DNA from 4 places in the Pantoea sp. S-LA4 genome. Region 1 is predicted to be linked to each of the others. Evidence: riboswitches for the same ligand, from Rfam matches in the RefSeq annotation. Region 1 holds a riboswitch; each other region holds the start of a gene.
The links. Region 1 has a riboswitch for thiamine pyrophosphate ahead of thiM (hydroxyethylthiazole kinase). Riboswitches for the same ligand answer to the same signal wherever they lie in the genome.

Region 1 (3,833 bases):
TCACCGGCTGATTGCCGAAAGTATTGATTGTAAGCTGGCGTGGGAAACGGTCGAGAACATCAAAGCGGCGATGGACCGGGTGCGTTTTCTGACGCTGAGTGAAGTTTCCCCGCCGGAAAGCCTGATTGAGCAGCATGAGGAGATTTTCGCGGCGTTAAAACAGCACGACCCTGACGCTGCCGAAGCGGCGATGCGCCGCCATCTGCAGGAGATGATCTTCTCGATTACCCCTATCGCCGAGCGCAACAGCGCATGGTTTGAAGCCCCCTGATACCGCTGCGTCGCCCTGTTCAGGGACGACGCAACGCTGTTACCACCATTGATGAAAGTGGTGTACCGGCCCAATCCCCTGCCCGACCTCCAGTGAATCTGCCTGCAACAGCGCCTGCTGCAACCAGGCTTTGGCCTCAGCCACCGTATCTGCCCAGTTCGCATAGCGGGGACGCAATGCCGCCAGCGCTGCTGACAGCGTACAACCGGTGCCGTGGGTATGCCGGGTATTGACGCGCGGCGTGCTGAACCGCAGCTGATCCGAAGGCGTCAGCAGCCAGTCCGGACTGTCGTCAGCCGTAAGATGTCCGCCTTTCATCAATACCGCCTGACATCCCGCTGCCAGTAACGCCTCGCCCTGCGTCCGCATCTGCGCTTCATTCTGCGCTACGGCACATCCCAGCAACGCCGCCGCCTCCGGCAGATTCGGCGTGATCAGCGACACCTGAGGCAGTAACAGTTCGCGCACGCTGGCAATTGCATCCGGCGAGAGCAGCGCATCGCCGCTTTTCGCCACCATCACCGTATCCAGTACCACAAAGGGAATTTCAGCGCGCTTCAGCCGTGCCGCGACCCGTTCTACTATCGCGGTTTCCGATAACATGCCGATTTTCGCGCTGTCGATACGCACATCATCCAGCACTGAATCGAGCTGAGCGGCGACAAAGTCAGGATCGATGCGGTAGACCGACTGGACGCCTCGGGTATTCTGCGCCACCAGCGCGGTGATCACGCTGGTGCCATAAGCGCCTAGCGCCGAAAAGGTTTTCAGATCGGCCTGAATCCCCGCTCCGCCGCTGGGATCGGTACCGGCGATGGTCAGGGCATTAATGCGCTTCATGGTTCACCTCCAGCGTCCAGAGCGCATCAAGAAACGCCGTGGCAAAACTGCCGGGACCGGTCGAGCCTGCCGCTGCCTGCTCACCGGCGCGTGCCATCACCTGACAGGCCGTCGCCACGTTGAGCAGCCGGTCACCGGTCAGACTGCTAAAGGCCGCCACCACCGCCGACAACGCGCAGCCGGTGCCGACCACCCGCGTCATCAGCGGGCTGCCGCCGTGAATGGCAAAAGTCCGCAGACCGTCGGTAGCGTAGTCCACTTCGCCGGTCACGATCACCAGCGTCTGATAGTCACGGGCCAGTTGCCGGGCCGCCTCCAGCGCCACATCCGCCTGATGCAGGCTGTCTACTCCGCGTCCGCCGCCGGCCTGCTGCGCCAGCGTCAGAATCTCTGAGGCATTCCCCCGGATCACCGCCGGTTGCTGGCTCAGCAGCTGCTGACAGAAAGTCGTGCGCAGCGTCAGTGCTCCAACGGCCACCGGATCCAGCGTCCAGGGCGTGCCGGCCTGACGGGCAGCCGTGATCGCCGCCTGCATCGCCTGCTGGCGCTCAGCGGTCAGCGTCCCGACATTAATTGACAAGGCATCGGCAAAACCGCTGAACTGCGCGGCCTCCTCTGCATCAATCACCATCGCTGGCGAAGCGTTAAGCGCCAGCAGCACATTGGCGGTAAAGTTTTGAACCACGTCATTGGTCATGCAGTGCACCAGTGGTGACTGGCGACGGAAGCGGTGCAGAATGGGCGCGAATTGCGCAGCAGAAAGGTGTTGAGATTGATGATTCATCATAGCTCCCAACCGGCGAACAAGAAGGCGAATGCGGTCAGGCATCAGACTTCCCTACGCTGGCATTATCCAGTTCAGGTTCAACGGGTATTTCTCAGCCTTCACGTGGAAGGGCACCCCGAGTCATATAGAATAAAATCAAAAACTTTTGATTAGCATTTCATTTATTCATGTTCTGGATAATGCCAGTGGGAAGCCAAAGTCTCAACCCTAAAAAATGCGCTGTGTCCCAACTTGTATCCCTGGATGCGTCCCAAAATATAAATTCTAGAGACAAAAAAAACCCTCCCGGATGATGCCAGTCATTTAAAACTGATTGACATAAAACCAAATTGCTCGCATTTGAATTTACAAAAACCCAATCATTTGCTGAATCGAATTTAATAATTCTTGTTGTGTGTAACGATGAGATTGCATTGTAATATTTTCTGGATGGTGTATATGATTACGGATGAATGTTTGCAACGAAGTATCCACAGGAGATTGCGCAACACTTTTAACCTCCTTAACCCATATTTTATCAAGCGCAATCCCGTTCGAACTTAACCATTGTTCCATTGCTCTTTCACTGGGGCAGGATTTTTTCTCTTGCAAATAACCATATAATTCATTATGCAATTCAACAGTTGCTAGATTGTATGCTTTAAAGTTAATCTCACCCCAAGATGGAGACCAAGGAAACCATGGGGACGTATCAGCTCTTTCCACAATATTTTTGTTATTCTCTTTTTTGAAAACAAACAGGCCAACATTTTTAAGATAAGGAGAAGACAAAATAAAAGGAGAATGCGTTGTAACAAAGACCTGTCTACTTTTAGATATAAGCATCAAAGCCTCTAAAAGTTTTTGTTGGCCTGATGGATGAAGACAAATTTCGGGTTCGTCAATGAAAAGATAAAATGGCTTGCTTATACCTGCACCATGAGCATTACATGTTATCTCAGCGTAAACCTGAAGTAATGATAAGGCCAGCGCCCTTTGCATACCATGCCCCTTTTCTCCCATAGGGACATTTACCCCATCATCAATCATGATAGAAATAGTTTTGAAGAAATTCTCTACTTGCAACTCTTCAAAAATGAAAGAAATATTTGCCATACCAAATTGAGAGGAAAAAACATCCTTAACCTGATTTTCAACTAAAGATATTTTCTGCCTCAATTCTGATTCAGGATGATTGAATACGAGATGATACTGTTCCGAAAACGCTCTATACTCGTCTGTTGCAATATGGCCCAATGCTATCTCTTTTAAAAGAGAACCACATATAGTTGTAGACCCAAATTTTGCTTCATTGCTTGGATTTGTATCAGCCCAAATGAAATTATTATCATAAAATTTCTTAAAAGGCGCATCTATGCCGCTTGGATTAACAAACTCATCTCCGTTCCAAAATAATATTTTCTTCTCACCAACCTCGCTACATCTCTTGACTCTAAAATAACTCACACCCTCACTTTCATAAATATGCGAAGAGAATGCTGCAACTTTATTTGTTTGTACATGAGCAGCAATTACTTCTGATAAATTACCAGTAAAAGTTAACTCAGCTGAAAGTTTTTCAGGAATATCGTCCGGAATTGACTTGCTTATAATATCTTCGATGTTTTTTTTAGTGCCATCTTTAATAAAATCTATAACTTCAAAAACGGTGGATTTCCCAGCATTATTTTCACCAACAAAAACATTAAGCCCACTACCTTCAGTTTCACCATCGGGAATATTAAATTCCAATTTATTATTTTCCCCATGAAATCCTTTAAAGTTCTCAACCTTCAGTTTTTTTATAAACATCATCAATCCTTTATGTTAGCTGTGTATAAAACAATAGCTTTACTTAGCACACCATATTTTCACCTAATTTATATCACCCAAATTTCACTAAAACTATGACATTTACCAAACAATTAGCTTTTACAACACAATCTATCAATGACG
Region 2 (3,833 bases), 2.0 Mb from region 1:
CGGCAGCGTGCGGAAGTCGGCGTTACCAAACAGCGCCACGACACCAAAATCACCAATCGACAGCACGCAGGCAAACGCCAGCGCCTGCGCCAGCGGACGCTTCAGCGCCCGCAGTTCAATCAGTCGCAGCCGGTTCCAGCCGTGGATATCCAGTGATTCGCAGAGTCTGCCGTAGCGCCCGGCGACGTCACGCATCGGGTTTTCCAGCACTTTCAGCGCATAGGGAATGGCGATCAGCGCATTGGTGAAGATCACCAGCCCATCCGCCGAGTCCGGCAGGCCGACGGTGGCGTTAAACAGCAAAAAGAAACCGGTCGCCAGCACGATCCCGGGCATGGCCAGAATCAGCATACCGCTGGTGTCGATCAGCTGCGCCGCGACCGGATGCTGGCGCAGTCGCAACTCGCGACTGCTCCACAGCAGCATCAGCGTCAGTGTGACACAGAGCAGACCGGCACCCAGCGCAATACGCAACGAGGTCAGCGTCGCCTGCCACAGTGCTGGCTGGGCCAGCGCGCCGCGCAACCCGCCGTGCAAACCATCCACCACCACTGCCGCCAGCGGCGGCAACAGCAGCAGTAACGCCAGCACAATCAGCAGGCCATCGGTCAGCTGCGCCAGGCGCGAATCCTGCGGATCGCGCCAGCCGTGCAGCTGGCTGGTGCCGACGGGAATCGCCTTGCTGAAACGCTGGCTAAGCAGCACCAGCGTCAGACAGCAGCCGAGCTGGATCAGCGCCAGCAGGGCGGCCCGTCCGGGATCGTAGTCGTAACTGAGCGCCTGGAAGATCGCCAGTTCAATGGTGGTGGCCTGCGGCCCGCCGCCCAGCGAAAGCACGGTGGCGAAGCTGGCGAAGCAGAGCATAAAGATCAGCGCGCCGGTCGGCAGCAGCTGACGACGCAGCCACGGCCACTCCAGCAAGCGAAAGTGGTGCCAGCCGCGCAGATCAAGCTGCGCCGCCAGCTGGCGCTGTTCCGCCGGAATACTTTCCAGCGCCTGCAGCATCAGGCGCGTCGCCAGCGGCAGGTTAAAAAAGACGTGTGCCAGCAAAATGCCCTGCAACCCATAGGGCGAGAAGCGATAATCGATGCCGATCAGCTGACAAATCTGCGCCAGCCAGCCGACGCGACCATAGACCGTCAGCAAGCCGAACACCGCCACCAGCACCGGCAGCACCAGCGTCATGGCGCACAGGCGCAGCAATAACTGGCGGCCGGGAAAGCGGCGTCGATAAAGGGCGCGGGCCAGCGGCAGGGCGGGCAGCAGCGACAGCAGGGCAGAGAGCAGCGCCTGACCAAAGGAGAAGGCGATAACGTGATGCAGATACGCGTCCTGCAGCACGCTGCGCCAGTCGGTGACCGGCGCGGCATTCCACAGTGAGCCAAAGGCGAACAGCGCCACGCTGATTAACAGCAGCGTGGCGAGCGAACCAGGAATCAGCCAGCGCGGCATCAGCGGCTGACGGCGCGTTGCCACTGGCTAATCCAGCCTGAACGCTGGCTGGCAACCTCTTCCGGCGAGTATTGCAGCGCGGTGGCGGGCACCTTCAGTGTCGAAAATCCGGCCGGCAGGGTGGTGTTGATCACCGGATACATCCAGTTGCCGGTCGGGATGGTGTTCTGGAACGCAGGCGACACCATAAATTGCATGAACTGCTGCGCCAGTTTCGGCTGTTTGCTGCTGGCTAACTGTGCGGCGACCTCAACCTGCAGATAGTGACCTTCGGCAAACGGCGCGGCGGCGTAGTTCTCTTTTTTCTCTTCGATGAGGTGGTAGGCCGGCGAGGTGGTATAGCTCAGCACCAGATCGCCTTCCCCTTTTAGAAACAGGCCGTAGGCTTCACTCCAGCCCTTGGTGACGGTCACGGTTTTCTGCGCCAGCTTTTGCCACGCCTGCGGTGCCTGATCGCCATAGACTTTTTGCATCCACAGCAGCAGACCTAATCCCGGCGTACTGGTGCGCGGATCTTCGTAGATCACCCGCCATTTTTCCGGGCTCTCTACCAGCTCTTTCAGGCTTTTCGGCGGATTTTTCAGGCGGGTTTTGTCATAGACGAAGGCGAAATAGCCGTAGTCAAACGGGATAAAGGTGCTGTCGTGCCAGCCGCCCGGTAGCGTTAGTTGCGCGGTATCGACCTGACTGGCGGCGAACAGGCCGGTTTTTTGCGCCGCCTGCAGCAGGTTGTTATCCAGTCCCAGTACCACATCGGCTTTGCTGTTTTTGCCTTCCATCCGCACGCGATTCAGCAGCGATACGCCATCTTCCAGCGTGACAAATTTCAGTTCGCAGTCGCACTGCGCTTCAAAGGCTTTTTTAATCGCCGGGCCTGGGCCCCAGTCAGCGGAGAAGGAGTCGTAGGTGTAGACCGTGAGCACCGGTTTAGCCGCCAGGACCGGCGTGGAGAGTAACAGCAGCAGTGGCAGAACTTTGTTTAACACTTTGCGCTCCTTCGGGAGAATAGGGGATGAGTCGCAAAGGATCTGAGCAGCAGGTCTCTCAAATCCCTACGTCGGTATTAACCGAATCAGGTTCGACGGGTCTTTCTCAGCCGCACGCGGCACCCCGTTGAGAACGTCACATTCTAGTCATTTCAGCCGTAGCGCGAAAGCGTTACAGCGCGGGCGGCGCAAACCAGGCCGATTTAAAATCGAACCAGCCCAGCGTATTCATCCGTACGCCGCGCATACTGCGCTGACCTTCCAGCAGCAGCCAGTGATGAAACAGTGGATGCAGCCCGGCGTCTTCCACTAACCGCTTACTCCATTCCGCCAGCGGCAGCGCCTTTTCGCGCCAGCGGGCGGCATCAGCCTGCCAGTCAATCGGCAGGCAGTGATGCAGCAGCGGGATCTCATACAGCTGCGCAAACAGTGAATAATTCAGCGGCAGGGTAAAGTTCACGCTGCCGAGCCAGATGTCACTTTCCGCTTCACCCTGATACCAGCTTTCGTAGCTGATCTCGCGGGTCTCCAGCGTGACGCCGTGCTGCGCCAGCAGCGGACGCAATGCATTGGCGATCCCTTCGTGCTCGACGTGCTGGCTATACCAGGTCAGCGTCAGATGGGTCAGGCCGGGCGGCTTTTCTACCGGCGTCAGATCGCGCCGGTGATGCCAGCGCGGCAGCAGGCCATAGGCTGGAAACCAGTAGCGCTGATAACCCACGCCAGCATGATTGAGCAGGGCGATAGGGTTAAACAGATAGCTGACCCAGCGCCGTATCGCCTCGTCGCGGCCCTTCTCTGAGCGCTGATCGAACAGCAAATAGTAGCAACCCTCTTCGAGGCGGCTCTCTTCCTGCACCTCATCTGCGCCGTCGCCCTGCAGACGTACGCCCGCATAGACCAGTTCGTCGCTGATATCCGGCAAGACCCAGATAGAGACGTCATCAATCAGGGCGCGAAAGCCGAAGTAATCATCAAAGGCTTCAATCTTCAGCTGGCTTTCCTGATTGCGGATCACGCTGTACGGGCCGGTGCCAATCGGCTGGCGGGCAAAGTCGCGCAGCGTCGGCCACTCGCGCGGCAGGATCATGGCGCTGACGCTGGCCAGCAACCAGGGTAACCAGTCGTCGGGCTGGTTTAAGGTGATATCCAGCGTCCAGGGCGCGGGCGAGTCGATCTGCTGAATGTGGGAAAACAGCGGCTGCTGGCGCTGACGTTCCAGCGAATCGATCACGTCGGCCATCTCCAGCTCGCGACCATGATGAAAGCGAATCGCCGGACGCAGAAAGAAGCGCCAGTGTAGCGGGGAGGTTTGCTGCCAGTGGTGGGCGATATCAGCCTCGATTTCCCCGTTTTCCTCATTTATGCGCGTCAGGCCGTTGAAAATCTGGCGGG
Region 3 (3,833 bases), 1.7 Mb from region 1:
TGTAGTGCAGCGAGAACTCACGGTAATCGCGGCCGGTCAGTACGCCGCCCCAGGTATCAAATACCATCACCGACTGGGCGCCAGCACGAATCTGGGCGTTGAGATAGAGGATGACGCTGTCCGCCAGTTTATCCAGCATTGCATGCAGTGTGGCCGGATCGGCATACATCATCTTTTTGATTTTGGTAAACGCCTTACTGCTGCCGCCTTCCACCATGTAGGTCGCCAGCGTCCACGGGCTGCCGGTAAAACCGATCAGCGGCAGGTCACCGTTCAGGCTTTTACGGATGGTACGCACCGCGTTCATCACGTAGCCCAGCTCCATTTCCGGATCGGGCACCGGCAAGCGCTCGACATCAGCCCGACAGGTAATCGGATTCGAGAAGCGTGGACCTTCGCCGGTTTCGAAATAGAGGCCCAGCCCCATCGCATCCGGGATGGTCAGGATGTCACTGAAGAGGATGGCCGCATCCAGCGGATAACGGCGCAGCGGCTGCAGCGTTACCTCACAGGCCAGCTCGGCATTTTTACACAGCGACATAAAATCACCGGCTTCGGCGCGCGTCGCTTTGTATTCCGGCAAATAGCGTCCGGCCTGGCGCATCATCCACACCGGCGTCACATCAACTGGCTGACGCAACAGGGCACGCAAATAACGGTCGTTCTTCAGTTCACTCATCTTATTACTCTCTCAATTTCAGGCGTGTAGTGTAGCACTTTCACGCTCCGGCGCGGCACAGGGCGACGGTATCTTCAATCAGGCGACGCGCCACGGTGCCCGGTGGCGGCAGCAAAGGTAAGGCATCAAAACGGAACCAGGCGGCATCTAACAGCTCTTTGCCGTCATGTTGCAGATCGCCGCTGTCATACTCCGCCATAAAGGCCGTCATCAGCGACTGCGGGAAGGGCCACGGCTGAGAGGTGACATAGCGCACGTTTTTAACGCGGATGTTGCTCTCTTCCATCACTTCCCGCGCCACCGCCTGCTCCAGCGTCTCGCCCACTTCGACGAAACCGGCCAGCACGGTATAGACCTTATTGCGGTGGCGGGCATGATTAGCCAGCAGGATCTGGTCGCCACGGCGGATCGCTACGATGATGCAGGGCGCAATCTGCGGATAATATCGCTCGCGACAATGGCTGCACAGGCAGGCAAATTCATGTTTACTGTGGTGCATTTCGTGGCCGCAGTAGCCGCACCAGCGATGCGAACGGTAGAACTCCGCCAGCTGCACGCCGCGACCTGCCAGCTGAAACAGCCCGACATCCAGATCGATCAGTTGCCGCACCGAGAACATGCTTTCTGAACGCGGCTCGCAAATCAGCCAGACGTTTTCCCCCTGCCACTCGCCAATCAGTCGGGCTTTCGTGCCAGTCAGACCGAAATTTTCGGCGCTTCCGTGGGGTAAATCACCTTGTGGCAACCAAAGTTTCTGCTCGTGGCTGACAATCCACCATCCAGCGTCTACGCTTGAGATTTCGCATTGCATTTATTTCGTCATCCTTAGCGTCAACTCGCACGCTGAAGTCCTGATGTTAAGTGTGTAGATAAACAACTATAACTCACATGGAGTTAGATATGCTTAACCAGTTAGACGTCCTGGCCGAACGCGTAGGTGGCAGTAACGAACTGGTCGATTCGTGGCTGGAAGCCCGTCGCCAGCTGTTAGTGACCTATTACCATCTGGTCGGCCTGAAACCGAAAAAAGAAGCTCTGACCCGCCTCGATGAGCAGGCGCTGGATAACTTCTGTCATGGCCTGGTCGATTATCTCTCCGCCGGTCACTTTAGTATTTATGAACGCATCATCAGCGAGATGAGCGGTGACAGCCCGATGATCGCAGCGGCCCAGGTTTACCCGCCGCTGGAAGCCAACACCGAGCGCCTGATGCAACTGTACGATGGCCATTTGCAGCAGGCGATCGATGACGATAACTGCATGACGTTCCAGCAGGCGTTGTCTGAAGTTGGTGAAGTGCTGGAAGCGCGCTTCACGCTGGAAGATAAGCTGATCCAGCTGGCATGGGACAACCATCTGGCCCCCCCGCCGGTAGCCAATGACAGCCAGATGGCTCGTCCGGCGTAACCTTAATCACCGGTAAAGGGGTTGTGATTCTGTTACAGCCCTTTTATGCTGAAAGGGTTCTGGCGGCTCAGGCCTGATGAACCTTTTTTCTGTTTAAAAGTTATCGTTTTAAGCCGGTGCCTATCGGCGCAGCGTAAAACGTCTTCTTGTCGGAGTGCCCAATTGGGCTGAGACCGTTAATTCGGGATCCGCGGAACCTGATCAGGTTAGAACCTGCGAAGGGAACAAGAGTAAATATTGCCAGTACGCCAGTGTTTTGCGCTGCCCGTGCTGTTACTCCTGCCGAACTCCGGACAAGCATCATTCCCACTCAACTGGAAGATTGCTATGTCTGACTCAAAAATGACCCGTCGTGAACAGCGTGCCCAGGCCCAGGAATTTATCGATTCACTGCAAGGCGGCAACGCGTTCCCCCGTTCTGAACGTATCTGGATCACCGGCAGCCGGGAGGATATTCGCGTGCCAATGCGCGAAATCAGGCTCAGCCCGACCCACATCGGTGGCAGCCAGGATCAGCCGCGCTATGAGCCGAATGATGCGGTGCCGGTCTATGATACCGCCGGCCCCTATGGCGATCCCGCCGCGCAGATCGATCTGCATCGCGGACTGACGAAACTGCGTGCCGGCTGGATCGAAGAACGTCATGACAGCCAGCCACTGCCGCAGCGCAGTTCAGGCTATACCCAGCAGCGTCTGGCGGATGAAAGCCTCGATCATCTGCGTTTTAACGCGCTGCCTGTGCCGCGCCGCGCCCTTACCGGCCGTTGCGTCACACAGATGCATTATGCGCGTCAGGGCATCGTTACGCCGGAAATGGAGTTTATCGCCCTGCGAGAGAATATGGGCCGTGAGCGAATCCGCGACCAGATTTTGCTGCAACAGCATCCCGGCCATAGTTTTGGCGCGCAACTGCCGGATAACATCACGCCCGAATTTGTCCGTCAGGAAGTGGCCGCGGGTCGGGCCATTATCCCCGCCAACATTAACCATCCTGAATCGGAACCGATGATTATCGGCCGTCACTTTCTGGTCAAGGTAAATGCCAACATCGGCAATTCAGCGGTCAGCTCATCGATTGAGGAGGAGGTCGAAAAGCTGGTCTGGTCAACGCGCTGGGGTGCCGATACGGTAATGGATCTCTCTACCGGCCGGAATATTCATGAAACGCGCGAGTGGATTTTGCGAAACAGCCCGGTGCCGATCGGCACAGTGCCGATTTATCAGGCGCTGGAGAAAGTGAACGGCGTGGCCGAAGCGCTTAACTGGGCGGTGTTCCGCGATACGCTGCTTGAACAGGCGGAACAAGGGGTTGATTACTTCACCATCCATGCTGGCGTGCTGCTGCGCTATGTGCCGATGACGGCAAAACGGTTGACCGGTATTGTCTCGCGCGGCGGATCGATCATGGCGAAATGGTGCCTGTCGCATCATCAGGAGAGCTTTCTCTATCAGCATTTCCGCGAAATCTGTGAAATCTGTGCCGCCTACGATGTCTCACTGTCGCTGGGTGATGGTTTACGTCCAGGCTCGATTCAGGATGCGAATGACGAAGCGCAATTTGCCGAACTGCGTACGCTGGGAGAGCTGACAAAGATCGCCTGGGAATATGATGTGCAGGTGATGATTGAAGGCCCCGGCCACGTCCCGATGCATATGATCCGCCGCAACATGACGGAGCAGCTCGACCATTGCCATGAAGCGCCCTTCTATACGCTTGGGCCGCTCACTACTGACATTGCGCCCGGCT
Region 4 (3,833 bases), on a different contig from region 1:
CCACGGCCCGCATCGGATGCCGGTGAAACTCGGGCTGGAGCGGCGTTTCACCCTGCGCGAGGATGAGTTTTACCCCAGCCATGACGCCATTGATTTCTATCATCGCTATGCGGAAGACATCGCGCTGATGGCGGAAATGGGATTCAGCGTATTTCGCACCTCCATCGCCTGGAGCCGGCTCTATCCGAATGGTGATGAACTGACGCCGAATCCGGAGGGGATTGCCTTCTACCGCGCGGTGTTTGAAGAGTGCCGGAAATACAATATCGAACCGCTGGTCACCCTGTGCCACTTTGACGTACCGATGCATCTGGTGACCGAATATGGCTCGTGGCGGAATCGCAAAATGATCGACTTTTTTGCCCGCTATGCCCGCAGCTGTTTCGAGGCCTTTGACGGTCTGGTGAAATACTGGCTGACCTTTAATGAGATCAATATCTTGCTGCACAGCCCGTTCTCCGGGGCCGGACTGGTATTTGAGGCGGATGAAAATCACGACCAGGTGAAGTACCAGGCCGCCCATCATGAACTGGTGGCCAGCGCGCTGGTGACCCGAATCGCCCATGAGATTAACCCGGCGAATCAGGTGGGCTGTATGCTGGCGGGCGGCAATTTCTATCCCTGGTCAAGCAAACCGGAAGATGTCTGGGCGGCACTGGAGAAAGATCGCGAAAACCTGTTCTTCATTGATGTGCAGGCGCGCGGATACTATCCCGCCTATGCGGCGCGGCTGTTCCGTGAAAAAGGAGTCAGTCTGGAGATAGCCGACGGCGATGCGGAAATCCTGAAAAACAGCGTCGATTTCGTCTCGTTCAGTTACTACGCCTCGCGTTGCGCGTCGGCGGAGATGAACGAGCTTAACAGCAGCGCCGCCAACGTAGTGAAGTCTCTGACTAATCCCCATCTGACGCGCAGCGAATGGGGCTGGGGCATCGATCCGCTTGGGTTACGCATCACCATGAATATGATGTATGACCGCTACCAGAAGCCGCTGTTCCTGGTGGAAAATGGCCTTGGCGCACGGGATACGATTAACGCTCAGGGTGAGATTGAAGATGATTACCGCATCAGCTATCTGCGTGAGCATATCCGGGCGATGGGCGACGCCATCGCCGATGGCGTGCCGGTGCTCGGCTATACCAGCTGGGGCTGCATCGATCTGGTGGCCGCATCAACCGGCGAAATGAGTAAACGCTACGGGTTTGTCTATGTGGATCGGGACGACCTTGGCCGGGGAACGCTGGCCCGCAGTCGGAAAAAATCGTTCTGGTGGTATAAAAAGGTGATCGCCAGTAACGGTGAAGATCTTGAGTGACAACGTCACTGGCTTAGCCCGCTAAACCGCAGCGGTTTAGCGGTGCCATCGGCTGTTGCAGGCCGGCGGCGTGCCGTTGTATTCCGCTGACAATTATCGTATAACAAACGTCTCCGAGGGGTGTCCTGTTATGGGCTGAGATGGTGCAAACCGAACCCTTTGAACCTGATCTGGGTCATGCCAGCGAAGGGACGGGTCGGCAGAGTCTTCTGCAACATCTCCTGCATCATTGCCTGTTCTTCACCGTATGCCCGGATCTCCCTGAGTTAACACTTTTCGTTAACCAACAGTCACTGGAGATCCCATGTCACTTTCACTTTTTGAAACCGGCTTTTATGGCCGCCTGCGACAACGGGCTGGCGATCACTGGCACGCCTATGTCTCTCACGATTTTGTGCAGCAGCTCGCTCAGGGCACGCTGCCAGCGGCCGCCTTTCGGCATTATCTCACCCAGGATTATCTGTTCCTGCTGCATTTTGCCCGCGCCTATGGGCTGCTGGTCAGCAAACTGCACGATCCGGTCGCGCTGCGAACCGCAACGGCCTCTCTCAATGCCATCGTCAATGAACTGCCGCTGCATCGGGCTTACTGCCAGCAATGGGGGATCAGCGAAGCCGCGCTGCTCAGTCAGACCGAAGCGGTTGAAACATTCAACTACACCCGCTACGTGCTGGATGTCGGCCACAGTGGAGATGCGCTGGAGCTGCTGACCGTGCTGATGCCGTGCGTTGCAGGCTATGCCGAAATCGGCCTGAGGCTGTTACAGGCTCCCGCCACGCTGTTCGACGGTAATCCTTATGCCGCCTGGATAGAGAATTATGGCGATGCCGATTATCTGGCGGGCGTCAGAGCCTCACTGGCACTGTTCGAAACGCTGGCCCGGCAGCGCGCCGGCGCAGCGCGTTTTGAACGGCTGGCAACCCTCTTCACCACCGCCACCCAACTGGAATCCGCCTTCTGGCAGATGGGGCTCAATCATCAATCCCCTTTGTCACCATGAGCGACTCAGGAGCATTACTGCCGCCCGGCATCTCAATCCGTGACCTTTGCGTCGATTTTGCCGCGCATCGGCTGTTTGACCGGCTCAGTCTGGAGATTCTCCCGGCAAGTTTCACTGCCCTGCTCGGTGCCAGCGGTATCGGAAAGAGTACCTTAATGCGCGTCATCGCTGGCCTGACGCCGCCGACATCCGGAGTGATTAGCGGCAGTGATGGCCTGCCGCTGGCTGGCCGGATCGCCTGGATGGGCCAGCAAGATTTGCTCTATCCGTGGCTGAGCATTGAGCAAAATGTCTGCCTTGCCAGCCGTCTGAAGGGTGAAAAACCGGACCGCCTCTGGGCGCAACATCTGCTGGAGCGGGTAGGTCTCCATCGTCACGCAACGGCGCGGCCCGCGACGCTCTCCGGCGGGATGCGGCAACGGGCTGCGCTGGCCCGCACGCTGTATGCGCGCAAACCGATCGTCCTGATGGATGAGCCTTTTTCCGCACTTGATGCCCTGACCCGCCATCAGATTCAAACACTGGCGGCGGAGGTGCTGGCACATCATACCGTTTTGCTGATCACCCATGATGCGGCGGAAGCCTGTCGGCTGAGCCATCAGATGCTGATACTCAGCGCCTCCGGTCTGGAATCCTGTCAGCCGTTGCCGGGCCAGCCGCCGCGCGTGCCGAACGATATCGGCGTCATAGAGAGTCAGGCAGCCCTACTGCAAAAACTGTCACTGTCAGAGGTGGCCGGATGAAACAGCTTAACGGTTTAGCCAGAATGTGGCGCGGCATCACCCTGTTTAGTGGACTGATTGCGCTGTGGTGGCTGATCACCCTGACGTCGATTCCGGCGTTTCTGCTGCCTTCGCCCGTTGCGGTGGCACAGGCGTTATGGGCGAACAAAGCCTGGCTCGGCTATCACAGCCTGATTACCCTCACCGAGATCCTCTGCGGGATGATCACCGGCGTCGCGCTCGGCGCTCTGCTGGCGCTGGGCATGACGTTTTCGCCGCGTCTGCAACGCTGGATGATGCCGCTGGTCCTCACCAGCCAGGCGATTCCGGTGTTTGCGCTGGCTCCGCTGCTGGTGCTGTGGTTTGGCTTTGGCATGAGCGCCAAAGTGGCAATGGCGGTGCTGGTGATTTTCTTTCCGGTAACTTCGGCCTTTTATGATGGTCTGCGGCGCGTGCCAACCGGCTATCTGGATCTGGCGCAGACGCTGGGCGCATCACGCGCATCGCAACTGCGTCACGTCAGGCTATTAGCTGCGTTGCCTGCCTTAGCCACCGGATTACGAATGGCGGCGGCGGTGGCGCCGATTGGCGCGATCATTGGCGAATGGGTGGGTTCAGCAGAAGGTCTGGGCTATGTGATGCTGAACGCCAATGCCCGGATGCAGAGCGATATCTGTTTTGCTGCGCTGTTTATTCTGGTGCTGATGACGCTGGCGCTGTGGCTGGCCGTCGATGCCCTGCTTCACCGCCTGATCGACTGGGCTCCTGAGAGTGCCTCATGACCTCTAATCTGCGA

Region 2: another riboswitch for thiamine pyrophosphate. It lies ahead of thiB (thiamine ABC transporter substrate binding subunit); the one in region 1 lies ahead of thiM (hydroxyethylthiazole kinase).
Region 3: another riboswitch for thiamine pyrophosphate. It lies ahead of thiC (phosphomethylpyrimidine synthase ThiC); the one in region 1 lies ahead of thiM (hydroxyethylthiazole kinase).
Region 4: another riboswitch for thiamine pyrophosphate. It lies ahead of tenA (thiaminase II); the one in region 1 lies ahead of thiM (hydroxyethylthiazole kinase).

What each region holds. Positions count from the first base shown of each region.
Region 1 is NZ_JBTLRC010000002.1:2,397,494-2,401,326, forward strand. Features, by position in the region: gene ACX3P5_RS12065 (GntR family transcriptional regulator) at 1-271, shown strand, start outside; gene thiD (bifunctional hydroxymethylpyrimidine kinase/phosphomethylpyrimidine kinase) at 311-1,111, opposite strand; gene thiM (hydroxyethylthiazole kinase) at 1,098-1,895, opposite strand; TPP riboswitch at 1,930-2,026, opposite strand; gene ACX3P5_RS12080 (ATP-dependent nuclease) at 2,244-3,689, opposite strand.
Region 2 is NZ_JBTLRC010000002.1:422,848-426,680, forward strand. Features, by position in the region: gene thiP (thiamine/thiamine pyrophosphate ABC transporter permease ThiP) at 1-1,476, opposite strand, end outside; gene thiB (thiamine ABC transporter substrate binding subunit) at 1,452-2,438, opposite strand; TPP riboswitch at 2,484-2,575, opposite strand; gene sgrR (HTH-type transcriptional regulator SgrR) at 2,611-3,833, opposite strand, start outside.
Region 3 is NZ_JBTLRC010000002.1:4,074,358-4,078,190, reverse strand. Features, by position in the region: gene hemE (uroporphyrinogen decarboxylase) at 1-679, opposite strand, end outside; gene nudC (NAD(+) diphosphatase) at 720-1,490, opposite strand; gene rsd (sigma D regulator) at 1,580-2,086, shown strand; TPP riboswitch at 2,227-2,327, shown strand; gene thiC (phosphomethylpyrimidine synthase ThiC) at 2,414-3,833, shown strand, end outside.
Region 4 is NZ_JBTLRC010000004.1:259,486-263,318, reverse strand. Features, by position in the region: gene ACX3P5_RS21780 (6-phospho-beta-glucosidase) at 1-1,315, shown strand, start outside; TPP riboswitch at 1,422-1,524, shown strand; gene tenA (thiaminase II) at 1,620-2,315, shown strand; gene ACX3P5_RS21770 (ABC transporter ATP-binding protein) at 2,312-3,058, shown strand; gene ACX3P5_RS21765 (ABC transporter permease) at 3,055-3,819, shown strand.